3 regions of the Streptococcus sp. A69 genome follow, and region 3 is predicted to be linked to each of the others. Evidence: predicted binding sites of a transcription regulator. Region 3 holds the regulator's gene; each other region holds the start of a gene.
What was found. The regulator NrdR, encoded in region 3, represses ribonucleotide reductase genes. The targets are predictions, from matches to a motif close to ACACNATATATNGTGT.
Positions count from the first base shown of each region.

Region 1: the regulator NrdR is predicted to act here: its motif matches at 9,464-9,479, upstream of nrdD (anaerobic ribonucleoside-triphosphate reductase).
Region 2: the regulator NrdR is predicted to act here: its motif matches at 5,938-5,953, upstream of nrdH (glutaredoxin-like protein NrdH).

Region 1 is NZ_JBZUJU010000002.1:151,575-162,172, forward strand. Features, by position in the region: gene AC4ME5_RS04740 (iron-containing alcohol dehydrogenase) at 1-646, shown strand, start outside; gene AC4ME5_RS04745 (glycosyltransferase) at 751-2,019, shown strand; gene AC4ME5_RS04750 (NAD-dependent epimerase/dehydratase family protein) at 2,023-3,003, shown strand; gene AC4ME5_RS04755 (MBL fold metallo-hydrolase) at 2,978-3,793, shown strand; gene AC4ME5_RS04760 (F390 synthetase-related protein) at 3,771-5,033, shown strand; gene AC4ME5_RS04765 (3-oxoacyl-[acyl-carrier-protein] synthase III C-terminal domain-containing protein) at 5,048-5,992, shown strand; gene cls (cardiolipin synthase) at 6,116-7,648, shown strand; gene AC4ME5_RS04775 (damage-inducible protein CinA) at 7,901-9,418, shown strand; gene nrdD (anaerobic ribonucleoside-triphosphate reductase) at 9,547-10,598, shown strand, end outside.
Region 2 is NZ_JBZUJU010000001.1:296,965-307,562, forward strand. Features, by position in the region: gene AC4ME5_RS01570 (pneumococcal-type histidine triad protein) at 1-1,480, opposite strand, end outside; gene ptsP (phosphoenolpyruvate--protein phosphotransferase) at 1,738-3,471, opposite strand; gene AC4ME5_RS01580 (phosphocarrier protein HPr) at 3,477-3,740, opposite strand; gene AC4ME5_RS01585 (alpha/beta hydrolase family protein) at 4,195-5,415, opposite strand; gene nrdH (glutaredoxin-like protein NrdH) at 6,067-6,285, shown strand; gene nrdE (class 1b ribonucleoside-diphosphate reductase subunit alpha) at 6,371-8,530, shown strand; gene nrdF (class 1b ribonucleoside-diphosphate reductase subunit beta) at 8,725-9,687, shown strand; gene AC4ME5_RS01605 (DeoR/GlpR family DNA-binding transcription regulator) at 9,827-10,594, shown strand.
Region 3 is NZ_JBZUJU010000001.1:683,825-694,422, forward strand. Features, by position in the region: gene secA (preprotein translocase subunit SecA) at 1-1,513, opposite strand, end outside; gene AC4ME5_RS03490 (hypothetical protein) at 1,657-1,947, opposite strand; gene AC4ME5_RS03495 (LemA family protein) at 2,080-2,676, opposite strand; gene AC4ME5_RS03500 (TPM domain-containing protein) at 2,834-3,682, opposite strand; gene der (ribosome biogenesis GTPase Der) at 3,908-5,218, opposite strand; gene AC4ME5_RS03510 (NADPH-dependent oxidoreductase) at 5,232-5,945, opposite strand; gene dnaI (primosomal protein DnaI) at 5,942-6,838, opposite strand; gene AC4ME5_RS03520 (DnaD domain protein) at 6,839-8,002, opposite strand; gene nrdR (transcriptional regulator NrdR) at 8,003-8,476, opposite strand; gene AC4ME5_RS03530 (GntR family transcriptional regulator) at 8,617-8,982, shown strand; gene AC4ME5_RS03535 (ABC transporter ATP-binding protein) at 8,987-9,682, shown strand; gene AC4ME5_RS03540 (hypothetical protein) at 9,698-10,426, shown strand; gene AC4ME5_RS03545 (LrgB family protein) at 10,458-10,598, opposite strand, start outside.

The sequences.
Region 1 (10,598 bases), on a different contig from region 3:
CATCTCTGTCAATGATCCAGAACTCATGCTTTCAAAACCGAAAGGATTGACAGCGGCGACAGGTATGGATGCTCTTACTCACGCTGTCGAGGCTTTAGTAACACCAGGTGCTTATAATGTGACCAAGAAACTCTCTATCGGAGCGATTGAACTCATCAAGGAGTACCTCCCTCGTGCTGTGGCTAATGGACAAGATATTGAAGCGCGTGAGGGGATGGTCAATGCCATCTTCCTCGGTGGTATGAGCTTTAACAATGCTGGTCTAGGCTATGTTCACTCCATGGCTCATCAACTCGGTGCGGTGTATAACTTGCCACATGGTGTCTGCTGTGCCATGCTTCTCCCAGTTGTAGAGCGTGAAAATGCCAAACGTGTACCAGAAGCTTTCCGCAATGTAGCCAAGGCCTTGGGACTCCATGTGGAAGGGAAAACAGACCAAGAATGTGCTGACTATGCTATTGCTGAAATTGAAAAACTGTCTGAAACGGTTGGTATTCCGAAGAAACTTACTGAACTTGGTATCCAAGAAAAAGACGTTGACTTTGACTACCTTTCTAAGAATGCTTTGATCGATGCATGTGCACCTGGAAATCCATTTATGCCAACTTTAGAAGAAACCATTGCTCTCTACAAAGAACTCTTCTAAATATCAAGTAGAGTGGAAGGGACTTATTCTTCAAAATATAAATAATATTGGAAAGAACTATCATTTTGGTAGTTCTTTTTTTAAAAATTTGCTATCCTAGACATATGAGAAAAATCAAAATTGATGTGGTTGTAGTTCCCTTGAGTGGACATCTCTTCCCAACTCTTAATTTACTTGCACCTTTGTTGAAGGATCCCTTGTATGAGATTCGATTATTTACAGGACCGCAACGAAAAAATGTAGCAGAGGAGATGGGATTCCGGGTGATTCCCATTTTAGAAAATTGTGTAGATGAGTTTGAGCGTGTAGCCAACAATGAAGGGCAGTTAAATCTTATTTCTGCTTATCGACAGTTGTCAGCTAGTCTTGATTTGATCAATGTGGTTTCAGATCAATTAATGCAAGAGTGGCAGGAAAATCGACCTGATATTGTGATTGCGGATTTTATAACCCTCTCTGGAGGACTTGTAGCGGAACAGTTGAATATTCCCTGGATTACTACGATGGCGACACAGTTTGCCATTGAAACGACAGATGGACCGCCTTGTTTCTTTGGAGGAATGGGTAGTCCAAAAACATCTTTCCAATCTGCTCAGCAATGGCTAGGAAGAAAAGGGACTCGTTTAGGGAAGCGAATCGTAAGCTTTTTATTGAGAGAACGATTGAAACGTTACGATTTTAAGCTCTACAATCAGAAAGGTCAGGAAACCATCTATTCACCCTATTCCATCTTGGGGATTGGGATGAAAGAGTTGGAGCTGAAAAGTGGTTTTCCAGAGCACTACCTTTGGGTGGGACCTTTTGGCTCTTCGATTGAGAGGGCAGAAAATTATCCCCTCGATTTGTCTCCTTATGCAGGTTATAAGAAGGTCCTTGTCTCCTGTGGCACTCAGCTAGCATGGGCTAAAGACAATCTCCTCTATCAGACACAACAATTGGCAGAAGCACATCCGGACTGTCACTTCTTTGTGACTCTGGGGTTTGGCGGACAAGACTTCCAATGTGAAGAGCTCATGGACAATGTTTCTGTGGTATCCTATCTTCCCTATAAGGAGTACATTCCTCAGATGGATTATGTGATTCATCATGGTGGTGCAGGTATTTTTTACCAGTGTATCATCTATGGTAAGCCTGCCTTGATTCTCCCCCATGACTATGATCAGTATGACTATGCAGTTCGTGGATTAGAGGCAGGGATTGCCTTGACTGCTAAACGAGAGGATACGGAAGAGATTGGACGCGCCTTTGATGAGTTGTTGGCTAGAGATGACTGGGCAGACTTGAACAAACTTAGTCGTGCAGCTCAAATCTATCAGCCAACAGAGATTCTGAAGAGCGAAATACATCGGCTCTTAGGGGACAAGGAGAGGTAAAAAATGGAGAAAGTATTGGTAACAGGTGCTACGGGCTTTCTAGGCAAGTATGTTGTTGAAGAGCTCAGTCAGCAGGGCTATCAGGTACGCGCTTTTGGACGCAATAGCAAGGTGGGTCAGTCTTTAGAAAACTCCTCTGTGGCATTTTTTCAGGGAGATTTGACCAAGCAAGAGGACTTGGCTCGGGCTTGTCAGGGGATGGACATGGTTGTGCATGCGGCTGCTCTTTCTACCGTTTGGGAACCTTGGGAGGATTTCTACCAGACAAATGTCTTGGGGACCAAGTATGTTCTGGATGCTTGCCGAGAGGCTGGTATTCAGCGTTTGGTTTATGTGTCCTCGCCTAGCATCTATGCTGCTCCTCGAGATCAGCTAGCTATCAAAGAAAGTGCTGCGCCTCAGGAAAATAATCTGAACAACTACATTCGTAGTAAGCTGGCTTCGGAGAAGCTGTTTAAGGATTATCCCGATGTTTCGAGTATTATTTTACGACCTCGTGGGCTTTTTGGGATTGGGGATACCAGTATTTTGCCCCGAGTTCTCAAACTCAGTCAGAAGATTGGCATTCCCTTGATAGGGGAGGGTCGTCAGCTCATGGATATGACCTGTGTGGAAAATGTTGCTTTGGCCATTCGCTTGGCACTAGAGACCCCTCAAGCTAGTGGCGAAGTTTATAATATTACCAATGGGGAACCAAGAGCCTTTAAGGATTTGATAGAAGAAACCTTGAGAGGGTTGGGCTATCCAATAACATACAGAAAAGTGCCAGCTACTCTTCTTTCAGTTATTGCTACTAGTTTAGAGTTTCTGTATAAGGTCTTGAAACTCAAAGGTGAACCGCCTCTGACACGCTATACCTATTATCTGCTCCGTTATAGTCAGACGCTGGACATCAGCAAGGCGGAGCGAGACTTGGGTTATTGCCCTCGAATCAGTATTTCGGAAGGGATTGACCAGTATGTCAAAGATTATCGAAAGCATTGATTATTTCCCAGCAGGCTACTGTACCAGCTACACAGGTTTGCTATTTAAGGGAGTCAAGAATCAAAAGATGACCTTTCCAGCAGGTGTTTTTCTTATCAAACACAGGGACAAGGGCTATCTCCTCTATGACACAGGCTATCATTACGATATTAAGACCCATCTTCGCTATGGTTTCTATCGGCTAGGAACGCCCGTTCAAATGACGGAGAAGGACCAGATTTCACGTTTGCTGGAAGCGAAGGGAATCAAACCAGAAGAAATTAACTATGTTCTTCTATCACACCTACATCCAGATCATCTGGGAGGAGCTAGTTTCTTTCCTCATGCAACCTTTATCTTGACAAAAGAAGTATATGAAGTCTACCAAAAACCCAAGTTGAAAGACTTGATTTTCAAGGAGTTTTTACCAGCTTCTTTTGAGAAAAATCTAACCATTATCAGAGCTGACCAGCAAGTTTCAACTTTTCCCTATCGTCCGATTTGTGATCTTTTCGGAGATGGCAGTATCCTAGTAGCCTCTGTTGATGGGCATGCTAGGGGGCAAGCTTGTCTGTACCTTCCAGATTTTAATCTCCTCATTGCAGCAGACCTCTGTTGGGGAATTGATCTCTTGCCTTACACCAAGCAGATGCACCTGCTTCCTTCCCTGGTGCAGGATAATAAGACCGACTATATCAGGGGGACAGAGTTTCTGGAGGAAGTCTTAAAAGCCGGTATTGAGGTAGTTGTTAGCCATGATCCTGTAGAAAGGATAGAGTCAATCTTACATGAAAAAAATAACCTTTCTTAAAACCTTTATCCAAACTCGTTGGCTTCATCATTTCAAATCTCGAGAAGCTGTAGAAAACTATCAGAAAAAGCAATTAGCCAACTATATGGACTTTTTAAAGCGAGAGTCTCCCTACTTTAAAAATGGGGTTCCTAGCAACTTTGACCATATGGACAAGGCTTTTATGATGGAACATTTTAATGAGCTCAACACCCAAGGAGTGGATAGAGATGAAGCCTTATCCTTGGCTATTGAAAGCGAGAAGACCCGTGATTTCACTGAACTTAAAGGGGAAGTGGCCGTCGGTCTATCTTCAGGGACATCTGGACATCGGGGGCTCTTTATCACAACAGAGAAAGAGCGCAGTATGTGGGCTGCGGCTATCTTAGCCAAGATGTTGCCCAAGGGCCAGCTGTTTTGCCACCGCATCGCCTTTTTCCTGAGAGCCGATAATGAACTCTATCAGACCATCAATACAGCGCTCATTCGTCTAGAGTACTTTGATATTTTTAAAAATACGGATGACCATATCGGCCGTCTCAATAGCTACCAACCGACCATAGTGGTGGCGCCTGCCTCTATGCTGCTCGAGTTGAGCAAACGACTAAAGGCTGGAGAGTTAGCCATTCATCCACAAAAAATCGTTTCGGTGGCAGAAATTTTGGAAGATAAGGATAGGGAACGCATCGCAGAAGCCTTTTCTCTATCCATTATTGACCAGGTTTATCAGGCAACTGAAGGTTTTCTAGCATGTACTTGCTCAGCTGGCAATCTGCATCTCAACGAAGACATTATCTATGTGGAAAAGCAGTATCTGGATGATCGCCGTTTTTATCCAATCATTACGGACTTTAAACGAAGCAGTCAGCCTGTTTATCGCTACCAGCTCAATGATATCTTGGTTGAAAATCCGGAGCCCTGTCCATGTGGCTCCTGCTATACACGGATTGACAAGGTCGAAGGACGCTCTGACGACATCTTCTATTTCGATGGACTGGATGGGGGTCAAGTGACCATCTATCCTGACTTTATCAGACGGTGCATACTCTTTGTGGAGAATGTAGGGGATTACCAAGTCAAGCAACATTCTGAGAAGTTAGTGGAAGTTTGCCTAAGCCAACGAGATGAGGCAGTGGAAGCATCTATTCTAGCCCAGTTTCAACTCCTGGCCCAGCAAAAGCAGTTTGCGGTTCCTCAAATCCAATTTTCAGATTATCACTGGGATACTAGCCGTAAACTCAAACGAATCCAACGTTTATGAAAGGATAATAAACAATGACAGAAGTAAAAAGACATGTAGAAATCGCTGGTTATGGTGTTTGCCTTCCCAAGCATACCGTCCAATTCAAAGACCAGACTCGTTATCGTGTAGTTGAAAATGAAGAAACGCAACTTGACTTGGCAGAAGGAGCTATCCAGCGTGCACTTGAAAAGGCAAATTTGAAGATTGAAGATATCGATTGCCTTGTATCAGCTAGTGCAGTTGGAGTTCAGCCTATTCCTTGTACGGCTGCCTTGATTCATGAGCGCGTGGCAAAAGGACTCTCTATTCCAGCTATGGATATCAATACGACCTGTACCAGCTTTATTTCTGCCCTATCGACCATGTCCCACTTGATTGAGGCGGGTGAATACAATCGTGTCTTGATTGTATCCAGTGAGGTTGGAAGTTTAGGGCTCAATCCCAAGCAAAAAGAAAGTTTTGAACTCTTTAGTGATGGGGCGGCAGCCTTTATTTTCCAAAAAAGCCATCAGGAAAAAGGGGTCATTGCTAGTCTCCAACGTACTTGGTCAGAAGGAGCTCACGATACGGAAATTTGTGGAGGTCTGACTTCTTTTCAACCAAAAGAGTACTCTGAAGCGACTAAGACCAACTATATGTTTGATATGAAGGGAAAGAAAATCCTCCTCTTGTCAGCTCGTAAAATCCCAGTCATGTTTGAAGAGTTTCAAGAAAAGACCCAGCTAGCCTTGGCAGACGTGGACTATATCATTCCTCACCAAGCAAGTCGTGCTCTTCCTTTGGTTATGGAAAAGCTAGGTGTGGCTGAGAATCAATACCTCAATCTCGTCACGGACTATGGAAATATGGTGTCAGTCTCTGTGCCATTTGGCTTGGCCTATTCATTGGACCATGGATTGGTTAAAGAAGGAGATACCGTCTACCTTATGGGAACTGCAGCAGGTATGACAGTCAATATGTTGGCTCTCAAACTGTAATACACATCTGAAAATGGAAGGGCAAGAGTAAAAGGTTGCTATCTACCCCTGAACTGAGGTATACTAGTAGAAAGATTAGTTTATTAAGCAGTTAAGGAGAATGTTAGAAAAGGAAGGGGATGTATGACAGCTAGAAAAATGCAGCTACTCATGTCCAAGTATGGTTTTAGTATTACTATCATGTTGGCAGAGTTGTTTATCATCTTTGGTTTATTTCTCTATCTAGGGCAGATGGCTCCGATTCTCTGGATTATCCTTGTCATTTTAGTAAGCTTAGCGACCATTGTATCGATTGTTAATCGATCTATGAATCCTGAGAGTAAGGTAACATGGTTGTTAGTAGCCTTTGTGCCAGTTTTTGGCCCTTTGCTCTATATCATGTTTGGAGAGCGCCGTTTATCTAAAAAAGAATTGAAGCAGCTAAAGCAGCTCCAATCAATGGTTTACCGAGAGGACAATAGCAGGGCTCTCCGTTTGGAGTTAAAAGAACAAGACAAGTCGGCTTACGGGGTTATCAAATCTCTCCTCAGTATGGACACGAATGCTGATGTCTATGATCGAACGGATACACAATTTTTTGCATCTGGGGAAAGTATGTGGCATCAGATGCTAGAGGATCTCAAGAAAGCTGAGAAGTTTATCTTTCTCGAATACTATATCATCGAAGAAGGTTTGATGTGGAATAGTATTTTGGAGATTTTGGAAGAAAAGGCAGCTCAAGGAGTAGAAGTTAAGCTTCTTTATGACGATATTGGATGCATGGCAACCTTACCTGGGGATTATACCATCCAGCTTCGTAGCCGAGGGATTGAAGCCCATAAATTTAACAAGGTGATTCCACGCTTGACCGTTGCCTATAACAACCGTGACCACCGTAAAATCATGGTTATTGATGGTCAAATTGCCTATACAGGTGGTGTCAATCTGGCAGATGAGTATATCAACCATATCGAACGCTTTGGTTATTGGAAAGATAGCGGTATTCGCCTAGATGGATCAGCGGTCAAGGCCTTTACTAGACTCTTTTTATCAACCTGGTATATCAACCGTGGAGAAATTAGCGACTTTGACCAATACCATCTCGAAAATCAACCAAAAGATGGGATGGGGCTCTGTATTCCCTACAGTAGCGGTCCCAAACCCATATACCGAGCCCAGGTTGGAAAAACGGTCTATCAAAATCTTATCAATCAAGCTACAGATTACGTCTACATCACGACTCCCTATCTGATCGCCGACTACGATCTAACTGAAAGTATCAAAAATGCAGCTCTGAGAGGGGTAGATGTGCGAATTGTGACGCCGTGTATCCCAGATAAGAAGGTTATTCAGTTAGTTACTCGAGGAGCCTACCCAGACTTGCTATCTGCGGGGGTTCGTATTTATGAGTATAGCCCGGGATTCCTTCATAGCAAGCAAATGCTTGTTGATGGAGAGGCGGCTACTGTGGGAACCATCAATTTTGACTATCGGAGTTTGCTTCACCACTATGAAAATGCCGTCTTGCTTTATAGAACGCAGTCCATCATCGATATTGAAAGGGACTTTGAAGAGATTTTTAAAGTTTCTCAAGAAATTTATCCCCACACCATCAAAACAAGCTGGTATCAAAGCCTGATCAAGGAAATTGTCCAGTTGTTTGCACCTATGCTCTAACTATCCATCAAGATCTAGCCCAAGGCTGGATCTTTTTTGTCTTCTTACGAATAGATAGGTAAAGGAGAAAAACATGCTTAATCTAGAAGATGACGATTTCATTAGAGAGTATAGAGACTGTCGATTCCACCGTTTTCGTGAAATCGAACGCTTTGCGATATTGGATAAGAAATTCAGCAAATATCAATCCCAAGCTGACATTCCTGTAAGATTTTGATATACTAAAACAGATAAACTTAGAGGAGAAATTGAATGAATGTATATGGGAAAATAGATGAGAAACAAGAAGAATCTCATTACCAAGACTGGTCCGTTCCAGAAAAGCGAGAAGGAGCTCCGATTCCCTTTTTTAGTATCATGCTTTGGAGTTTAGTGGCCACAGCCATTTCGGTTGTCCTGCCTTTTGTTTTTGGTTTAGTCAGTCCGCAACAAACTCAGGATCTCTATACCAGGTGGGCTTTACATCAAAATGGTCAAATGTATACAGATTACTTTGGAACGAATGGATTGCTCTATTACTTGCTAACCTATCTTTCTCTAGGAAGTGTTCTGCTTGCTTTGGTTGAGTGGTTGGCCTTGTTTGGAGCAGGTGTTTTTCTTTTTAAATCTGCAGATGCTCTTACTAGTCAAGCAGAAGAAGCCAAGAAGCTGGTATTTGTATTCTATTTGTTAGTGGCAGGACTCGCTTTTGGTGGTGGCTATGCTCTCTTGCTAGCCTTGCCTTTCCTATTTTATTCATTGAGCATTGTTACGAACTATTTGGCTTATCCAAATGACGACAAAGGATTTGTAAGAGTAGGGATGAGCCTTGCTCTCGCTTTCTTCCTTGCACCGCTTCCTACAACCTTGTTTGCGGCTGTACTGGCTCTGGGTATCATTGGCTTTAATCTAGGCAAAGGCCGCTTTGTTCACGGATTATATCAGTTCTTTGCGTCAGCCTTAGGATTCTCACTCTTATTCTATCCTTTAGGCTACTATACAGTGTGGACAGGTAGTTTTGGGGATGCCATTAGCCAGACCTTATATCCAGTAAATACTCTTAGCCTTTTCTCAAATTCGCATTTACTTGAAAATGCAGCCTTCTACGGCTTACTTGCCATTGGGCTAGGTTCCCTTAGTTTGCTCTTTACTGGCTTATTCCAGTCAAAACCAGCCAAGCAATATGCCTTATCGATTGCTGCTAGCTTGGGATTGTTGGTTTCTTTGGGAATCTTGATTCTCTCCAAAGAACCTATCCACGGTACTCGTCTTGTGGTGCTAATTCCTTTCTTGGTCTTGCTCCTTCTGACAGGAATCAAGGAAGATGTTTCTGAGGGAGGGAGTCGTCGTAGAAGAAGACGTGAGAAACAAACTTCTTTCCTTAAAGGAAATTTCTATCTACCACTGATTGCCCTTGCCTACCTCATTGTTCTTCCTATTGTGAGTCGCTACCTTTCGCACCCAGCGACTTATCAGGAGAGAGAACGTCTTGCCAGCGTGGTCAAACAACAAACGAGTTCTGAGGATCGTGTCTATGCTTGGGATGATCGTCCAGATTTCTACCGTACAAGTGAACGCTTGGCGCCGACTTCTCTATCAACTCCAACACTTTATACTGCAAGCGATGAAAATAAAACCAAACTGATGAATGACCTGAAAGAGAATCAACCGAAGATGATTGTGGTCAATCAAAAAGTTGCCTTGTGGTCAGATGTAGAGAGCTGGCTCAGTGAAAACTATGAGCTTGTTCAGACAGATACTAGCGAGTTTAAGCTTTATAAATTCAAATAACAAAAATCAATATCTTGTGGAATTTTAAAAATTTTAGTATTTTTAACACAAGATATTGATTTTTATTTTTAGAGTGGTATAATACTGAATATAAACTATTTAACAATATTTTAGAAAAGAGCATGGATATGATTGTATTAGAAGAAAAGCTTGCAACCGTTCCCACCTTGTTCGTTGAAAAACGAGATGGTAGACGTGTAGTATTTGATGTAGACAAGATTGACAAGGCTCTCCACAAGGCGGCAGAAAAAGTTATGGACGTTACGCCTCTAGTAGAAAAACGCCTAAATGGTCTAGTTGAAAGAATCGTTACCGAAATTCACAGTCGTTTCCCTAAAGGTGTGAAGATTTATGAGATTCAGAATATCGTAGAACATGAACTTCTTGAAGCCAAAGAATATGCCTTGGCTGAAGAGTATATCACCTATCGGACACAGAGGGATTTTGAGCGCTCAAAAGCGACAGATATCAACTTTAGCATTCATAAACTTCTCAATAAAGATCAAGCGGTTGTCAATGAAAATGCCAATAAAGACAGCGATGTCTTTAATACTCAACGTGATTTGACAGCAGGGATTGTGGGGAAATCAATCGGATTGCAAATGCTTCCTAAGCACGTAGCCAATGCTCACCAGAAAGGGGATATCCACTATCATGACTTGGACTACAGCCCCTACACTCCGATGACTAACTGCTGTTTGATTGATTTTAAAGGGATGTTGGAAAATGGTTTTAAGATTGGGAATGCAGAGGTAGAGAGTCCCAAGTCTATCCAGACTGCGACAGCTCAGATTTCACAAATCATCGCCAACGTTGCTTCTAGCCAATACGGGGGCTGTTCAGCTGACCGTATTGATGAAGTCTTGGCACCTTATGCAGAGAAGAATTACCAAAAGCACCTCAAAGATGCGGAAGAATGGGTCTTGCCTGAAAAACGGGATGATTATGCTTGGAAGAAAACCCAAAAAGATATCTATGATGCCATGCAATCTCTTGAGTATGAAATCAACACCCTCTTCACTTCAAATGGACAAACACCTTTTACTTCACTAGGTTTTGGTCTAGGAACTAGTCGTTTTGAACGGGAAATTCAAAAAGCTATCTTGACCATTCGTATCAAGGGTCTTGGCTCAGAACACCGCACAGCCATCTTCCCTAAACTCATCTTTACGCTTAAAAG
Region 2 (10,598 bases), 390 kb from region 3:
AGACATCATTGAGACGTTCCAACAGTTTATCCAAAGCCTCAAAATCAACTTGTCGACCTTTATTATCAAGTAAGTCCTGATGAATTCTTGCTAGTAAATCATAAGCCTTATTGTAAAATCCTCGATCACCAGATGGGAGATTGGTTTTCTTAGCTCCGAGCTTATGAGACAAACTTTCTTGCTTGTCTAGTTTACTATCAATAGCTGCAGTAGTTTCAGCTGATAATTCCTTGGCAGGAATATAACGAGATGTTCCATTCTCCTCAAATACATAACCATCATCTACTTTTCGAATCACCTGTTTAACTAATTTTTCATCAATTGGATTGCTTGGAGTTGGTTGAGGAGTCGGTTGTGGACTTGGTTGTTCTGGTCTTGAATCTGGCACCCTATGGTCCGAACTGTACTGAAGAGGAATAATACGAGCGATTCGTTCTTCCAATTCAGACATCTGTGAATAAGGGATGAAATGGTAATGATTCCCATGAGGCACAGCAACTCCTCTAGCTGTTCGACTTGTAATCTGTGCTGGGTCGAAAACGAGGCCATCAGATTCCACATGTCGTTGGCTGAGTGGCAAGGCATAAAGTTCTTTCAAGAGACTATCAATGTCATCACTTTGACTTGCTTGGCTATCGTCGCTACCGTTGTTAGCCGTATTCGTGTTCGTATAGCCACTACCTTGATTATTATAGGATGGGGTCCATCTATCTACATCGTAACTAGCACTGTTGTTATTGGTACGGCGATAAGTAGGCGTGTTTGATTGACCACTTCTACCAGATAGGAAGGCTTCTGCGGCAGCCAATTCGCTGGCTGATAACTCACTTTTAGGAATATAATGGTAATGGTCGCCATGAGGAACAATGTAAGCATCACCTGTATCTTCAATGATATCAGAGGCATTAAAGATGTAACCATCATCTGTGGTGTAGCGTCCTTGTGAACGTGCCAAGGCTACCGCACCATCATTTGCTGAAGTTCCTCCTTCACGATGCTGACTATGCTCTTGTTTTTGTCGATTAATTTCTTCTTTTGTACGGACATTATCCGCATGGGCCGCATCCTTAAGGTAGACATAGTATTTTCCGTCCACCTTGATAACATAACCACCCTTGATTTCACTAACAATATCTTCATCTTTTAGTGTATAGTTTGGATCCTTCATCAGCAACTCTTCACTGATGATAGCGTCATAAGGAACCTTACCATTGTAATAATGATAGTGATCGCCGTGTGAAGTGACATATCCCTGGTCAGTTATCTTGATGACGATTTGTTCGGCATTGATGCCTTCTTTTTTACTGACCTCATCAGGAGTGAGATCCTCCGTTTTTTGCGCTGTTTGTTTTCCATCAACATAAGACACACGGTTATTTTCCTTGACCGTTCTAGCTTGATACAGTCCCAACTCGTAAGAACAAACACTTAAAATCAGGGCTGCCGCAGAACAAGCAAGGTATTTCTTATTAATTTTCATTGAAACTCTCTTTCTTTTTGATATTTCTAGTTGCAATTCATTTCTAAATTGCAGAAACTCCTTTCTATTACTTAACTGGTTAACAGTTTACTCTAAAATTTCTACCTTGTCAAGGATTTTATGAACCGGTTAAGTAACTTTTACTATTTTTTTACTTTTTAATAATTATTTCAGATACGAACTATGAAGTCTAACTCTCATTTCCCCAACTAAAAAAAACAAAAAATCCCTGCAACTGAGTTGCAAGGACTTTTCGATTAATCAAAATTAACGTATTCTTTTTGAAGTTCAAGAACTTCTTCCATTGTTGAGCATTCTGTAAGGGCACGGTTAGCGTACTCTTCCATCTTAGCAGTATCCAATTTCTTCATCAAACTACGTGTACGAAGGACTGATGTTGCTGACATAGAGAACTCATCCAAGCCCATTCCGACAAGAAGTGGAACAGCTTTTTGGTCACCAGCCATCTCACCACACATACCAGCCCATTTACCTTCAGCGTGAGCTGCCTTGATCACATTGTTGATCAAGCGTAGGATTGATGGGTTGTATGGTTGGTAAAGGTATGAAACTTGTTCGTTCATACGGTCTGCTGCCATTGTGTATTGGATCAAGTCGTTTGTACCAATTGAGAAGAAGTCAACTTCTTTTGCAAATTGGTCTGCAAGCATGGCTGCTGCAGGGATCTCAATCATAATACCAACTTGGATATCATCCGCAACTGCAACACCTTCAGCAAGAAGATTTGCTTTTTCTTCGTCAAAGACTGCTTTCGCTGCACGGAATTCTTTCAAAAGCGCAACCATTGGGAACATGATACGCAATTGACCGTGAACAGACGCACGAAGAAGAGCACGGATTTGTGTACGGAACATTGCATCTCCAGTTTCAGAAATAGAGATACGAAGGGCACGGAATCCAAGGAATGGGTTCATTTCGTGAGGCATATCGAAGTAAGGAAGTTCCTTATCTCCACCGATATCCATTGTACGAACAACAACAGGTTTACCGTTCATTCCTTCAAGTACAGCCTTGTAAGCTTCATACTGCTCGTCTTCTGTTGGGAAGTCTTGAGAATCCATGTACAAGAACTCTGTACGGTAAAGACCAACAGCTTCGGCACCGTTGGCATTGACACCTTCAACGTCTTTTGGAGTACCGATATTAGCAGCCAATTCAAAGTGTTTACCATCAGCAGTCACTGTTTGAGCATCTTTCAAAAGTGCCCATTCAGCTTTTTGCTTCGCATAAGCTTCACCAGCAGCCTTGAATTCTGCCGCTTGCTCATCAGTTGGGTTGATAATCACTTCACCAGTGATACCGTTAACAGCAAGGATATCACCATCTTTAACAATTTCAGTGATGTTGTTTGTACCCAATACTGCCGCAATTTCAAGTGTACGCGCCATGATAGCTGAGTGGCTTGTACGTCCACCAATGTTGGTTACAAAAGCTTTTACAAAGTTTTTGTCCAATTGAGCTGTATCTGAAGGAGTCAAGTCATGCGCAATCACGATCACTTCTTCATTGATAGAAGCTGGGTTCGGCAATTTTTTACCAAGGAGATTTGCCAATACACGTTTTGTCACGTCGCGGATATCCGCTGCACGTTCTTGCATGTATGGGTTGTCTTCCATGCCTTCAAAGATAGTGATAAACATGTCTGTCACTTCTTTCAGACCTGCTTCTGCATTCACTTTCTTCGCACGGATTGTCTCCTTGATTTGGCTGATCATTTCTGGGTCAGCAAGAACCATTAAGTGAGCGTCAAAAACTTGAGCAGCTTCTTCACCAAGCGTACCTACTGCTTTCTCACGAATAACAGAAAGCTCGTCTTGTGATGCTTTTAGAGCGGCATCAAGGCGAGCTTCTTCTGCGTTTGTATCTTCGACTGTAATAGTCTCAAATGACAAATCCGGTTGAACGAGTAGATATGCTTTTGCAACTGCAACACCGTCAGATGCTGCGATTCCTTTAAGCATTTCTGTCATTTTCCTTATGCCAATCCTTCTTTTTCCATAGTTTCAGTGATAGCAGCGATTGCGTCGTCAGCATCTGCACCTTCAGCTGAAATTGTAACGTCAGCACCTTGGCCAACACCAAGACTCATAACACCCATGATAGATTTAAGGTTTACTGATTTACCTTTGTATTCAAGAGTGATATCTGAAGCAAATTTGCTAGCTGTTTGAACCAACAATGTTGCTGGACGTGCGTGAATACCTGTTTCTGCCACTACGTGGAAATCTTTAGAAGCCATAGTTTGACTCTCCTTTAGTTATTTCTTTTTTGGATTATATGTGATAACCCTTACAAGACTGTATTATATCACCTTCTAGATTATTTTTCAAGTGTTTTATGGACTTTTACTGAAAATGAAATTGCTTCTTTTTCTATCGTACAGGTACTATGGGAAATTTAGGCACTAATTATTAAAAGAATATTACCCTCAAAATTCCAATTATCAAAGCTATTTTTTCTTAATATCAATCAGAAGATAATCCTAGTAAACAATGAAAAAATAATACTATTTAGTCATAATTGATATAACTCAGCAAATCTATTATTTGAAAAGGCTTCATCAAATACTGAGATTCTAAAACCTACTCTTACCATCAACAGTAGAGAATTTATCCAATTTGCTACTTAAAGTAAAATAAGCTTGTAGCACCTAACAGTAAAAAGGTAGATATATCTAAGTGGTATAAGTAGAACTAAAACTTTGATTGATTCCATTCAAATAAAGTATCCAACCAATCAAAAACGACATTATGGGAGAGCCTTAAATTATTGACTTGGCAATGAGCGTCCGCACCACTTTCCGCCTCAAATACTTGAAGTTTAGTTTGCTGATTTTTAGATTTAAGTGATTCATAAATCACCTTGGTTTGATGCTGCAGTTCAGCACCCTCACCCTTTCCCATGATAAACAGGCATGGGCATTGAATTTTTTGATAATCCACAATCTTTGCATGGTTAAATACATCATCAATAGCACTCTTAAAATCAGAAGTACCAAACTGCCATGCATACTTTTTAAGATTCAAATTTGCTGATTCATTCAAATTTCCAGCGAATTTTAAAATGGCATTTATTAACCAACTAGGTGCTTTCAAACTTGATCCAAATTCTTTTCTGAAAAGTTCTGCAACGTCGTAAATAGGGGTACTAGCAATCCAAGCATGAATTCTTGGATCCTTTTCAACAGCTTGTGCGGTAAAATATCCCCCTCCGCTGACACCATAAATGGCTAAATCATTTAGTTTAGGATTTCTATTTTCCAACCAGTCTATGCATAATGAAATTGGAATAGAGGCATCCACATCAAAGACCAGCCCTCTACTAGGATTGCTCCCTTGACCGGGAAGGTCAACCATTAAAACATTATAATTTCGTATCCATCCAGGATATCCTGCAAAGTAAAATAAATCTTCGCGATAAGTATCACCTCCACCAATCATGATTAGCGTTGGGCAATTATCGCCGCTATGAAGATAATAACCAGGCAAGTAAGAACCCTGATAGGTAATAGTTAATTTTTCAATCGGTGCACCTAGTGAATGAATTGCACTAGAAAACACCTTCTCCATTTGACGAACGGTCGGTAAATACTCTTCAGAAAATGGATCGGTAAATTGGATTGCCGAGCGAAGTGAGTAGGTCTGTGCAAGATAATACTGCGCCTTTGTTTGTTCACTCAACCCTGAATTACTTGCTTCTTGTTCAAGGTAGTTTACATGCGATAAAAATACATTTTTCCAGTCATCAGGCTTTGGTGAGTTCCCCAATCTTTGAGCAAGATAATAAAGCTCTCCATGAGAGAAACCAAAAATTTCACCGATTCCTAACAACCAATTAAAGAAAAAATCCGTATCACCATTCTTAAAAAATATTTGAGTTGATTGCCGTTTTAAAATAACATCATTTTCTTTCACCACGCGCCTCCTAATTCTGTGTTCTTTCATTTATTTAATCTAATTATAATCTGATAACATTCTCTATCAAACAAAAGTATCCAGATATCCATTTTTTAATCTTATAATCACAGATAGTGTATCACATAAAATGAACTTTTTCAAACATTGTATTTATATACTCCTTATGAAAGGATACGAAACTCATAAGTATCCTATATAAAATTAACCAATGATCCATTTTTATGAATACATCATAATCTGTCATTTCCATTTTGGTTATATTTTATATATTCTAATACAAATATTGGGACATCGTGTGTAGAAAATTTCTTTTTTCGTAAATATTACAGTTTCTATTTTGTTAAAGTATTATCTCAGCTATACTTATTACTGTTCTTACGATTTTTGCTATTTTCTTCGTTTTCCTTTCTGATAACTTGCTGAAAATCTTCTATTTATATTGCCAATATACAGTATGTAGTTTTTTTATTTTGAGAAAGTTTGACAGTTCAACGAAAATCAAAATTTATGTTTTCGAAAACACTATATCTTGTGTTTTGATTTTAAAACCGTAACTTTTTGGCACAAGATTTAGTTTAAAAAGTTTGACAAAGTTTTTTTTTCTGATATACTAAGAAAGTAATCTATTTTGAAAGAGGAGTTACGAAAATGGTAACCGTTTATTCTAAAAATAACTGTGTACAATGTAAAATGACTAAACGTTTCTTGGATAGCAACAATGTCGCTTATCGTGAGATCAATCTCGATGAGCAACCAGAGTACATCGATCAAGTTAAAGAGCTTGGTTTCAGCGCTGCTCCTGTCATCCAAACACCAACTGAGGTCTTTTCAGGTTTCCAACCAGGAAAACTAAAACAGTTAGCATAATTTTAGTGCATCATCCAGAAGAAATTGCTTCTAGGGCTAACTTAGAGGCCTTTCTTTTGTAATCAGGTTAGATAAGGAAAATTTTATGGGATTAAAACATCTTGAAGACGTGACTTACTTCCGTCTCAATAACGAAATCAACCGTCCTGTCAATGGACAAATCATGCTTCATAAAGATAAGGAAGCCTTGGATGCTTTCTTTAAAGAAAATGTAGTTCCAAACACTATGGTTTTTGATTCAATTACTGATAAAATCAACTACCTTATTGAACATAACTACATCGAAACTGTATTTCTCAAGAAATACCGTCCAGAGTTTTTGGAAGAATTGCATCAATTTATCAAGGACCAAAACTTCCAATTCAAGTCGTTTATGGCAGCCTATAAGTTTTACAATCAATATGCCTTGAAGACTAATGACGGTGAATATTACCTTGAAAGCATGGAAGACCGTGTCTTCTTTAATGCACTTTATTTTGCTGACGGGGATGAAGCGATTGCGACTGATATTGCCAATGAAATCATCCACCAACGCTACCAACCAGCTACTCCTTCCTTTTTGAACGCAGGTCGTGCTCGTCGTGGGGAATTGGTATCTTGTTTCTTGATCCAAGTAACTGATGACATGAACTCTATCGGACGTTCTATCAACTCAGCCCTTCAACTTTCACGTATCGGTGGTGGTGTGGGAATTTCCCTCAGCAACCTTCGTGAAGCCGGAGCTCCTATCAAAGGTTATGAAGGTGCTGCTTCTGGTGTCGTACCAGTTATGAAGCTTTTTGAGGACAGCTTCTCTTACTCTAACCAATTGGGGCAACGTCAAGGTGCTGGGGTTGTCTACCTCAATGTCTTTCACCCAGATATCATCGCCTTCCTTTCCACTAAGAAAGAAAATGCCGATGAAAAAGTTCGTGTGAAGACTCTTTCACTTGGTGTTGTAGTACCCGATAAATTCTACGAATTGGCCCGTAAAAATGAAGAAATGTACCTCTTTAGCCCATACTCTGTAGAGCTTGAGTACGGTGTGCCATTCAACTACATCGACATCACTGAGAAATACGATGAATTAGTAGCAAATCCAAACATTCGCAAGACAAAAATCAAGGCACGTGACTTGGAAACTGAAATCTCTAAATTGCAACAAGAATCTGGCTATCCTTATATAGTTAACATTGATACAGCTAACCGTGCAAATCCAGTCGAGGGTAAGATTATCATGAGTAACTTGTGTTCTGAGATTCTTCAAGTTCAAGAACCAAGCTTGATCAACGATGCTCAAGAATTCCTTCAAATGGGAACAGACGTTTCATGTAACCTTGGATCAACCAACGTGGTCAACATGATGACTTCACCTGACTTTGGTCGTTCTATCCGTGCGATGGTTCGTGCTTTGACTTTCGTTACAGATAGTTCACACATCGTAGCTGTCCCTACTATCGACCACGGAAACAGTTTGGCTCACACCTTTGGTCTTGGTGCCATGGGACTTCATAGTTACCTTGCCCAACAACTGATTGAGTACGGATCAGCTGAGTCAATTGAATTTACAAGCATCTACTTTATGCTTATGAACTACTGGACCTTGGTGGAATCAAACAATATAGCGCGCGAACGTGGTATCACCTTCCACAACTTTGAAAAATCAGACTATGCTAACGGAAGATACTTTGACAAGTATGTGACAGGCGAGTTTGTTCCAAAATCAGACCGTGTTAAAGAACTCTTTAAAGATGTCTTTATTCCAAGCGCTGCTGACTGGGCTGAACTTCGCGAAAAGGTTCAAGCAGATGGTCTTTACCACCAAAACCGCCTTGCTGTAGCTCCAAATGGTTCGATCAGCTACATCAACGACGTTTCTGCTTCTATCCACCCGATTACGCAACGTATCGAAGAACGTCAGGAAAAGAAAATTGGTAAAATCTACTACCCAGCTGCTGGTTTGTCGACAGAAACCATTCCATACTACACTTCTGCCTACGACATGGATATGCGTAAGGTAATCGATGTATACGCGGCTGCAACTGAACACGTGGACCAAGGACTTTCACTCACCCTCTTCATGCGTAGTGACATTCCAAAAGGTCTTTACGAATGGAAGAAAGAAAACAAACAAACGACACGTGACTTATCCATCCTTCGTAACTATGCCTTTAACAAGGGTATCAAGTCTATCTACTACGTCCGTACCTTTACAGACGACGGTGGGGAAGTTGGTGCTAACCAATGTGAAAGCTGTGTGATTTAATTTTAGTCAAAGGCAACCACATTTTCTCAGATTACTGATTAAGTTACCCGCCAGACAAAACTTGATAAGTATCTTAAATACTATGAAAAACCAAAAAGTCGGTCTTCCGACTTTTTGTGCGATACTCTTCTCAGACTATGATAAAATAGAGATGATTCGACAATCGCATTATTACATACAGAAAGAGATTTCAAATGGAAACTTACTACAAAGCCATTAACTGGAATGCCATCGAAGATGTCATCGACAAATCAACTTGGGAAAAGCTGACGGAGCAATTCTGGCTCGATACGCGTATCCCCTTGTCAAATGACCTAGACGACTGGAGAAAATTATCAAACAAAGAAAAAGACTTGGTAGGAAAAGTCTTTGGTGGTTTGACACTTTTGGATACCATGCAATCTGAAACAGGGGTTCAAGCTCTTCGCGCAGACATCCGTACACCGCATGAGGAAGCTGTTTTCAACAACATCCAATTTATGGAATCTGTCCACGCAAAATCTTACTCTTCTATCTTTTCAACCTTGAATACCAAGGCTGAAATTGAAGAAATCTTTGAATGGACCAACACTAATCCCTACCTACAAAGAAAAGCGGAAATTATCAATGAAATCTATCTCAATGGTAGCCCACTAGAAAAGAAAGTTGCCAGCGTTTTCCTTGAAACCTTCCTCTTCTACTCTGGTTTCTTTACACCACTTTACTATCTCGGTAACAACAAACTGGCCAACGTTGCGGAAATCATCAAACTGATCATCCGTGATGAGTCTGTTCATGGAACTTACATTGGTTACAAATTCCAACTTGGTTTCAATGAATTGCCTGAAGAAGAGCAAGAAAAACTCAAAGAATGGATGTACGACCTGCTCTACACTCTCTACGAGAACGAAGAGGGCTATACAGAAAGCCTTTATGACGGTGTTGGCTGGACTGAGGAAGTTAAAACCTTCCTTCGTTACAATGCCAATAAGGCGCTTATGAACCTAGGACAAGATCCGCTCTTCCCAGATTCAGCTGATGATGTCAATCCTATCGTCATGAACGGAATCTCAACAGGAACTTCTAACCACGACTTCTTCTCTCAAGTCGGAAATGGATACCTCCTTGGTGAAGTTGAAGCCATGCAAGACGAGGATTACAACTACGGTTTGGACTAATTTGACCAATCATTCAAAATATCATGGTTTGTTTAAAATAACCATGATATTTTTGTTTTTGTTTTCTTTTGTTTTTTTCTATTTGATTGATTGAGCGTTTTATGGTAAGATAATAATAGTAGAAATCGAGGTGATAAGGATGCTAAAGCAAGAAAAACTAGATAGTATTTTAGAAACGGTGAATACTAACGGAACCATTACTGTAAAAGAAATCATGACTCGTCTGGATGTGTCAGATATGACAGCTCGCCGCTATTTACAAGAGCTAGCAGATAAGGATTTGCTGGTACGCGTGCATGGTGGCGCTGAAAAACTTCGTACAGGTTCTCTCTTAAACAACGAACGCTCAAACGTCGAAAAACAAGGATTGCAGATTGCTGAAAAACAAGAAATCAGTCGTTTTGCTGGTCATTTGATTGACGAAGGCGAAACTATTTTTATCGGGCCAGGAACAACCTTAGAATGTTTTGCTCGTGAGCTCCCTATCGATAACATTCGTGTTGTAACAAACAGTCTTCCCGTTTTTCTCATCCTAAACGAACGAAAACTAACAGATTTGATCTTGATTGGTGGGAATTATCGCGCTATCACTGGTGCTTTTGTAGGGACACTTACCTTGCAGGATTTGACCAACCTTCAGTTTTCTAAGGCATTTGTAAGTTGTAATGGTATTAAGGATAAAGCTATTGCTACTTTCAGCGAGGAAGAGGGCGAGGTACAACGAATCGCCTTGAACAATGCCAATAAAAAATACTTACTGGCAGACCACAGTAAGTTTAATAAGTTTGATTTTTACACCTTCTACAATATCTCAGAGATTGATACCATCGTTTCCGATTCCAAACTGAGTCAGGATACATTGGAAGATCTGTCGAAACAAACAACCATTCTTTTATCAAAACCATAAAAAT
Region 3 (10,598 bases):
CACCAAGTTCACGAACCCCTTCGCCAAGCTTGATGTCGGTACCACGACCGGCCATGTTGGTTGCGATAGTAACTGCACCACGCTGACCAGCGTTCATGATGATTTGCGCTTCTCTGTAGTGGTTCTTCGCATTCAAGACTTCGTGAGGAACACCTGCCTCTACCAGTTTTTTAGAAAGAAAGTCACTCGTTTCAACTGCAACTGTACCTACCAAGACCGGCTGACCTTTTTGGTGACGAGCTTTTACATCTTCAACTACAGCCTTAAACTTCGCATCAAGACTGGCATAGAGAAGGTCTGAGTGGTCGATACGTTGGATTGGACGGTTGGTTGGGATTGGGATAACACGAATGTTGTATATTTCGCGGAATTCTTCTTCTTCTGTCTTACCAGTACCCGTCATACCTGCCAATTTCTTATACATACGAAAGAGGTTTTGGTAGGTGATAGAAGCTGAAGTCTTGGTCTCGTCTTGGATTGGAACACCTTCTTTAGCTTCAATCGCTTGGTGCAAGCCGTCAGAATAACGACGACCTTCCATGGTACGACCTGTAAATTGGTCGACAATCAAGATTTCTTGCTCTTCACTTACCACATAGTCGATATCGAGAATCATGATATAGTTGGCACGGAGGGCATTGTCGATAAAGTGGGTAAGAGCCACGTTTTCGACATCATAGAGATTCTCCAGTTTGAAATAGCTCTCAGCCTTGTCAATCCCAGAATCAGACAAACCAATCGTCTTAGACTGAATGTCAATAATATAGTCATCCTTGTCCAAAGACTTCACAAAGTGATCCGCCATATGGTAGAGCTGACTCGTTTCAACTGCATTGGCACCTGAAACAATCAAAGGAGTACGGGCTTCGTCGATCAAGATCGAGTCAACCTCATCGACCAAGGCATAGTTGAGCGGACGTTGTACCATGTTTTCTGCACGAACGACCATGTTGTCGCGAAGGTAGTCAAAACCAATCTCTGAGTTGGTTGAGTAGGTGATATCACAGAGGTACGCTTCTTTTTTCTCCATTGGAGATTTGGCTGCCAAGTTGATCCCTACTGATAGACCGAGCCATGAGTACAACTCACCCATCTCAGTCGCGTCACGTTCTGTTAGGTATTCGTTGACTGTAACTACGTGAACCCCTTTACCTGCAAGGGCATTGAGGTACACCGGCATGGTCGCCGTCAAGGTCTTCCCTTCACCGGTACGCATCTCTGGAACGTCACCATGGTGAAGAACAATCCCACCCATGACCTGAACCTTATAAGGGAAAAGCCCGAGGACACGTTTTGCTGCTTCACGAACTACCGCAAAAGCTTCATATAGTAGTGAATCAAGTGATTCACCCTTGTTGTAACGTTCTTTAAATTCGTCAGTTTTTGCTTTTAGCTCTTCGTCTGACATCGCAGCCATTTGGCTCTCATAATTAAGAACCTTATCAGCCATCTTTTCTAGACGGCGAAGTTCTCCTTTATCATTTTCAATAATCGTTTTTAAAATATTAGCCATGATTTTCCTTACTTTTTATTCTGAATATTTTAGAATGTTCTTTTCATTTTAGCATATTTACTGTTATTTTTCAAGAAAGAATCCTTGTTTTACAAAGGGGAAAAAAGGACTAGCTACTAGTCTAGTCCTTCATTTTTTAATGTTTAATTTCCCAAGAATACAGGCAGTATCCCAAAATACCAAAAGAGATTGATCCAGAAGGCCAAGCAAAAGATAATTTCAAAGATGAGAAGACTGATTTTTTTAATCAGCACGGAGTATAGGATGGATAAAACGCCAAAGACCACGAAGAGTTTTTTCATAACGAAATAATATACTGAAACTCCTCCTATTTGCCAATCCCAAGGAAGGAAAAACATGAGGAACCAGAGAAGGCAAATCGTAAGAGTATATCTCTTGTAGTGCGCTTCAAGAAAGGCTTTTGTTTTCTCCATAGCAAACCTCCATTTGAGTCACTGTCTCTTCCCTTTTATTATACCAAAAAAACCTGGAAAAAGCTTTCCAGGTTTGAGTTTGAAATCACTAGTCATACTAAAAAAATTCCTTTATTCATAGGCTGATTCACTTTATTGACTTGATGAAGATGTTCCAAAATCGACCTTAGGAACTGTCTTGGCTTCTTCTGTTTCTTTAAAGGTTTCAGCTTCTTTAAAGTTCATCATATTCGCAAAAAGCACGGTTGGAAAACTTCTCAACTTTTGATTGTACTCAGCTGCGACTTTATTATAATCCTTGCGTGCTACAAAGATACGATTTTCACTTCCTGAAAGTTCGACCATTAGTTGCTCAACATTTTGATTGCTCTTGAGTTCTGGATAATTCTCCGTCAAGGAAATCAAGCGGGAAAGAGCAGAGCTCAATTCTCCCTGAGCCTTTTGGTTTTCTTCCGAAGTTACTGAGCTACTACCGATTTTAGCTCTAGCATCAGCAATCTTGGTAAAGACTTCGGTTTCATGATTCATTTGTCCTTTAACTGACTCCACCAAGTTACCAATCAAGTCCGAACGACGTTGGAGGGCTGTCGAAACATCGGCCTGAGCCTGCTCCACTTTAGTCTGTTCACCAACCAGACCATTATAGGTCGTCACTGCGGAACAACTTCCCAGAACTAGTAGTCCAAAAAAGATCGCCACTATTGAGAGAATTACTTTATTTTGTTTCATATCAAAACCTTAACACTTTCTTTTATCAACTTTTCTGAGAAAATACTCAGATTTTAAATCAATTTCAAAAGTTTTTTTATTTTTAAATTAGGAGTGAACTGTTGCAAAGGAGTCACCTTACTGCATGGAGAAATCGGTTTGAGCAATATACAATCACTCACCAGTCATCAGACGAACCGCCGCCATCAAAGCCACCGCCGTCCCAGCCTCCAGATGAGTCGGAGCCTGAGTCAGACCAAGAGGAGCCCGAATCTGATGAGTCACCGCCCCACCAGCCTCCGCCAGAATCATCTCCACTAGAACCACCACGACCTCCAAATATAAATCCAATGATCATGACGATGAAGTAAATGAGAACTACAAATCCGAGGGCTCCGTCATCGAAGCTACTTTTTCGATGCCGTTTCGAAGATTGACTCCCAGCGGTATACTTTTCAATTTCTCTTAGACGACTAGAATTAGTAGCATAGTCGTAACTACTTCTAGAACTTGAAGCAGTCGTACTCGATCCACTATAAAACATGTAGTTGAGATTGTTTGCTATAGAAAGAACTCCATTGCTGTAGTCTCCCTTTTGAAAGTAAGGTCGTGCTGTTTTCAAAAATCTATTGGTCTGATAGTCTGTGATCTTACTGGCCACATTATTACTGGTTTCAATCCGTGATTTTCTATCTTGGACTGCTATGACGACCAAGGCACCATTGTTATCTCCCGAATAGCCAATCTTCCAAGCTCTAGCTGTTTCATTGGCGACTGTTTCGATTGTTTCTCCATCTAGGCTTTTCACAACGTAAACACCCATCTGGAATTTTTCTGATTTTTTACTATTTACATTGTTCAACCCCCGAATCAGACGAATAGTCTCATCCGTTAGATAGTGATCCGGGTCATAGATCCCGTACTCAGGTTTTTCAGGTGCTGTGAATGCTGACAAGAAGAGAAAGACCATCAGCAACCCAAGCAAGCGAACCAACAAACTATGTTTAAACAATTTGCTTTTTTTCATAATAACCTCCCTGATAAAGGAAAATCGATTTAAGGAATTATAGCATTTTGATTTTTACAAAGAAAGTACATTTTCATTACAAATAGATTACAAAAATTAGGAAATTGACTGAATTTTGATGACAGATTTTGTCCCCGATTTGACAAGCCTTTTTACTCCTTTGATAGAAAAAAGAAGACCTCATAGCCTTCTTTTAGTTTATTTTTGTGTGAAAACAAATATAGCTTACTTGCGTTTTCTCGCGATCAAGTGAATCGGGGTTCCCTCAAAAACAAAGGCCTTGCGGATTTGATTTTCCAAGAAGCGCAGGTAAGAGAAGTGCATGAGTTCTTCTTCGTTAACAAAGATGACAAAGGTTGGTGGCTTGGTTGCCACTTGAGTCGCATAGAAGATTTTGAGGCGTTTTCCTTTGTCTGTCGGTGTTGGATTGATAGCAATGGCATCCATAATGACATCGTTCAAGACCGCTGATGGGATACGGGTGTTTTGACTTTCGCTGATTTGCTTGATCATTTCAGGCAATTTGTGGAGACGTTGCTTGGTCAGAGCAGAGACAAAGACAATCGGAGCATAAGGCAGGTATTGGAACTGCTCACGGATATCTTCTTCCCATTTCTTCATGGTGTGATTGTCTTTTTCAAGGGTATCCCACTTGTTGACCACGATGATCATTCCTTTACCCGCTTCATGGGCAAAACCTGCGATACGTTTGTCGTACTCACGAATACCTTCCTCGGCATTGAGGACCATCAAGACCACGTCAGAACGGTCAATGGCACGCATGGCACGCATGACAGAGTATTTCTCCGTATTTTCATAGACTTTACCAGACTTACGCATACCAGCTGTATCAATCATGGTAAACTCTTGTCCATCCGTATCTGTAAAGTGGGTATCAATGGCATCACGCGTTGTCCCAGCTACTGGACTAGCAATCACGCGGTCTTCTCCCAAAATAGCGTTGATCAAACTTGATTTTCCAACATTAGGACGGCCAATCAAGCTAAATTTAATCACGTCTGGATTTTCTTCTTCAACCTCATTTGGTAGATTTTCCACGATGGCATCGAGCACATCCCCTGTTCCGATACCGTGGACAGACGAAATTGGCAACGGTTCGCCCAATCCCAGAGCATAGAAATCATAGATGTCATTTCGCATCTCAGGATTGTCAACCTTGTTAACAGCAAGGATCACAGGCTTATGGGTTTTATAGAGTTTGCGAGCTACGTACTCGTCCGCATCTGTAATCCCTTCTTTACCAGACACCACAAAAACGATGACATCTGCTTCCTCCATGGCAATTTCTGCCTGGTGTTTGATTTGCTCCATGAAAGGAGCATCGACGTCGTCAATCCCTCCAGTATCAATCATACTGAAAGAACGGTTGAGCCACTCACCCGTTGCATAGATACGGTCACGTGTCACACCCTCGACATCTTCTACGATTGAGATTCGCTCACCAGCGATTCGGTTAAATAGGGTTGATTTCCCAACATTGGGACGTCCTACAATGGCAACAGTTGGTAAGGCCATGTTTTCTCACTTTCTACAATAACTTTTTCTGTTCTAGATTCTTCCGAGTTGAACTAGGTTCGGCTTGGCCAAACTGCTCTGCCAAACGCTGACTCCAAGATGTTGTCGCACGCGCACCAGCATAGTCTGCCTGTACTTGGTCATAGTCCAAAATCGCTTCAACTGGCTGTTCTTGGTATTCTTCTTCAAATACCACTTGCTTCAAAGGCAGTCTTGGTTTGACATCATGTTGTTGATCTGGTACGCCAAGGGCAATCCCAAAAACAGGGTAGGTATAGTCAGGCAGGTTAAAAAGCGCTGCCACTTCTTCCGACTTGTAACGAACCAAACCGATAATAACCCCACCGTAACCTAGACTCTCCGCCGCAAGCAAGGTATTTTGCCCAGCAAGCGCCGCGTCCACAGACGTGATGAGGAGACCTTCCACTCCTTGGGGTTGGAAAGTGTCCGTATGAAGGCTGGCTCCCTTTTCAGCTCGGTTTAAGTCACCAACAAAAAGTAGGAAAGCAGCTGACTGGCGAATGGCTTCCTGAGGAACCAGTTCATATAGGGCATCTTTCTTCTCTTGACTGCGCACAAGAATCACAGAGTAGGATTGAAAATTTTTCCAAGATGACGCCATTTGTCCAGCAGTCAAAATCTCTTCCAAGTCCGCCTGAGGAATTTCTTGCTCCTTAAAGCGACGAACTGAAGTATGAGCTTTCATCAGTTTAATGGTTTCTGTCATCGGCGATTTTCTCCTTCTAGTCTTGTCTCCTCAGCCAAATAACGGATTCGCTCCATAACCCGTCTAGCTTCCCAAGTCTCATCATTTCCATTCTTTCCTTTGGCAAAATGTTTTTCCAAATCTTGGAAATTAAAGTTGGAAGTAAAGAAGGTCGGCAAATCTTCCTGCATACGATACTGGAGAATAACTTGGAGAATCTCATCACGCACCCAAGGGGTCGACTGTTCTGCACCAATATCATCCAAGACCAGAACTTCAGCTAACTTGATGTCATCCACCAAGGTCTTCACAGATCCTTCACCGATGGCATTTTTCACATCAATGACAAAGCTTGGATAGTGGAGAATGGTCGTTGAGGCCCCTCGCTTTTCAGATAGGTCGTGAGCTAAGGCTGCCATCATGAAACTCTTTCCAACACCAAAATCTCCGTAAAGATAGAGGCCTTTTCGAATGCTTGGGTAAAGGTCAACAAAGGAATAGAGTCTCTCAAAAATCGGTAAACGTCCTAGATCATCCAGGTCAATCTGAGCCAACTTCGCTTTCTTGAGACTTGCTGGTAGATTGATCAACTTGAGACGATTCTTAATCGCAGCCTCTTTTTCTGCTGCGATTAGTTCTGGTGTTTCTTCATAAGACACATCCGCATAACCGTGATTCATGACCAAGATAGGCTTATAGCCACGCGCAATATAGTCCGCATCCCCACGAAGAAACTTGTCCCGTTCTGTGATATATTGATTGAACTTGGAGATGCTACGATTTAACTCCTCTTGACTGAGGGATTCTTTCTGGATAAAAGCCGCCACATCTGGGTCTTTCATAATCTGCTGGACTAGGTCCTGATACTGAAAACGACTTGTCTGACGTTTGATAACGTCACCCACACTTTCCATCTAGTCTCCTCCTTCTTCTAATCGGGCTAACATTTCTTGTTTTTTGCGTTCTAGTTCCAGACGAGTCTCCTCACTGGTTTGATTCTTGTATTCTGGATTACTCCACTTGGGAACATTTGTCTTAGTCGAGCTAGTTTTCGATTTCTGGTCTTCTTGCCCTTTTTGCTGACGCTCTCGAATCCGAAGCACAGCTTCTTCTGCTGTCCGAATTTTTTGATAAGCATAGTCATTGGCGACCTTCATGGCATATTTCTCATTGACATTTGCCGAATCAACCTTGTTAAAGGTTAGAAGTAAGACGATATTGATGACTTCATCCAACAAGCCTAAAGACGCCATCTGGTGAAGGAGTTCTCTTTCACTTTGGGTGATGTTCCCCTTACGCGTTTGCTTGATTTCCGCTAAAAAGTGCAGGGGAGTTTTATTTTTTGCTTCCCTGATAATGGTCATTTCTTTGGGGCTAAAGTCAGAAGATGCTGGTTTTTGTGCTATCTTTTCACGCATGCGTTTGACTGAAATAACCTGAGCTACTGCTGTCGCCTTGGCTAATTGATAAGTTTCAAACCAGGTCCATTTTTTTTCATCTGCGATGGCAAACAATTCCAAAACATCCGCCTGCTCGTCTTTAAAACGCAAACCATCTCGAGCCATCAGGCGCTGGAAATGTTCCAAATCAAAATCATTTTTTAACTTGCTTTTAGACTCGCTTGGTTTCACTTCTTCAGTCAGGGTTGGAAAGACTTGACTCAAAGAAACAGAGAGTGCTTCTCCCTCACTTGGAACCTGCTTCATAGCAGAAACAGCTGTATCCCCAATCTTTTTCTCTAATAATCTGCTATAGACAGAATGGCTTAGAAATTCTTGACTGGAGAGGGGAGAATGAAGCTGTAATTCATAGACATTCTCCTTCTGATAAAGGGTCAACAAATCCAAAGCAGATAAAATTTTAAAGGATTGGAGCAAGGTCGGCATGCCAAAGTTTAAGTGGTTGAGAATATGGGAAAAGAGGTGTTCTTTTTGCCCACCATCCCAAAAGGTAATGGTATATAGATAGAGGCTCAGTGCCTCCTGACCGATAATCGGGAGGTAGCACTGCACCAGAGAAGAGGTATCTTGCGACACCCGATTATTCTTTAGAAAAGAAAAACGGTCATTTGGTTTCATCTATTTTTCCTTTTTCTTTTTAGAGGACTGGGTGATTTGCTGGAGCAGGCTCTCCAACTCACTAACATCCTTAAAGCTACGGTAAACACTGGCAAAACGAACATAGGTAATCTCATCCAGCTCTGCCAATTCTTCCATGACTAAGGACCCAATGTATTCACTTTGGATCTCATTCTCACTGCGACTACGGAGTTTTTGCTCAATACGATTGACCACCATGTTGATTTCATCACTTGACACAGGACGCTTCTGGGCTGAGCGGATAATCCCATTAAAGATTTTATCTCTCGAAAATTGTTCTCGCGTACCGTCTTTTTTGACGACAACCAGCGTTCTTTCTTCTACTCGTTCATAGGTTGTAAAACGATGCTGACACTCGTCGCACTCACGTCTTCGACGGATGGTATTTCCTTCTTCGGCCTGTCGACTATCAACAACACTAGACTTGGTAGCCCCACATTTTGGACAACGCATGCATTTCCCTCCTTGTCGTTTTCTTTTCATTATACCATTTTTTGATCAATTCCCAAAACAATTCTTATTTTTACTTGACAAGTTTTTTGTTTTATTGTATTATTTAATTAGAACAACAAAGATAAAGAAAGGAGACTATGATGTCCTGGTCATTTGATAATACAAAACCCATTTATTTACAGATTATGGAAAAAATTAAACTACAGATTGTCTCCCATAAACTGGAACCCAACCAACAGCTCCCTACCGTAAGAGAACTGGCGAGCGAGGCTGGTGTCAATCCCAATACCATTCAGCGCGCCTTGTCTGACCTTGAACGTGAAGGATTCGTTTATAGCAAGCGAACAACTGGTCGTTTTGTCACCGAGGATTTGGACCTCATCGTTCAGTCCCGCAAACAACTTTCCGAGGAGCAACTGCAACACTTCGTCTCTTGCATGCTTCAATTTGGCTACAAAAAAGAAGAACTGCCAAATGTATTAAGCGACTATATTAAAGGAGTTTAAGACTATGACACTACTAGCACTTGAAAATGTATCAAAATCATATGGAGCAACTGCGGCACTTGACAATATCTCACTAGAGATCTCAGCTGGAAAGATTGTTGGACTCCTTGGACCAAACGGATCCGGGAAAACAACACTGATCAAACTGATCAATGGCCTCCTTCAACCAAATAAAGGACGTGTCCTCATTAACGGACAGGATCCAAGTCCTGCTACCAAGGCGATCGTCTCTTATCTACCAGATACGACTTATCTCAATGAACAGATGAAGGTCAAGGAAGCCCTGACTTACTTTAAAACCTTCTATCAGGATTTCAATCTTGAACGCGCCCAACATCTGCTTGCAGACCTTGGCATTGATGAAAATAGTCGCTTAAAGAAATTATCAAAAGGAAATAAGGAAAAGGTGCAACTGATTTTGGTTATGAGCCGTGAAGCCCGCCTCTACGTTCTGGACGAACCAATTGGAGGTGTGGATCCAGCTGCTCGTGATTATATCCTCAATACCATCATCAACAACTACTCACCAACCTCTACGGTGCTGATTTCAACCCACTTGATTTCAGATATTGAGCCAATCTTGGATGAGATTATCTTCCTCAAAGACGGGAAAGTCGTTCGCCAAGGAAATGTTGATGATATTCGTTACGAGTCAGGTGAATCAATTGACCAGCTCTTCCGCCAGGAATTTAAAGCCTAAGCAAAGGAGATTATTATGTTTTGGAATCTAGTTCGTTATGAATTTAAGAATGTCAATAAATGGTATTTAGCGCTCTATGGAGCTGTGCTTGCAATTTCAGTTTTAATTGGAACTTTTCTTGGTAGTCTTAGCCAGAGTTACAATTCTAACAATGCTGTTTATTTCATCTTCTTTTTGGTACTAGTCTTTGGAGGACTCAGCGTCACTCTTTGGATTGCAACAATCTTTTTAATCATCCGAAGATTCAAGGGGAGTGTTTATGACCGCCAAGGGTATTTGACCCTGACCTTGCCTGTCTCTGAGCACCAAATCATCATCGCAAAACTTTTAGGTGGTCTTGTCTGGTCCATCTTAAGCTATATCGTCTTTATCTTGAGTGTACTGATTATCTTCTTCTTAACACCGATAGAAAAAGACTTCACTTACCTCTATAACTTCATTTCCCCTTACCTCAGCTACGGTTGGCTCTATGCCCTGTCTCTTCTAGCAGGTTCGATTACATGGATCTTGTCCATTTACCTCGCAATCTCAATCGGGCAACTCTTTAATGAGTATCGAACAGCTATGGGAATTCTAGCCTATATCGTCATTGCCATCGTCATTGGTTATGTTTCTCTCTTTTTCCGAATTGAAAATAACTTTAACATGATGATTGGTACAGAAATTCTGCGCGATCTCTTTCTATCAGTTATCTACTATCTCGGTACTTATTACATCTTGAAAAACAAGGTTAATTTGCAATAAAAAATGCCCAGCTAGAAAGCTGGGTTTTTCTTTAACTCAATATCAAACTGGCTACGATGGGGCTGACAAAGACGTAGAGAATACCAGTGACACCGATAGCCAAGCCACCCATGGCTCCTGCTACCGATCCGTATCGAAAGGCGGTTCCCGTTCCGACAGCATGACCTGTTCC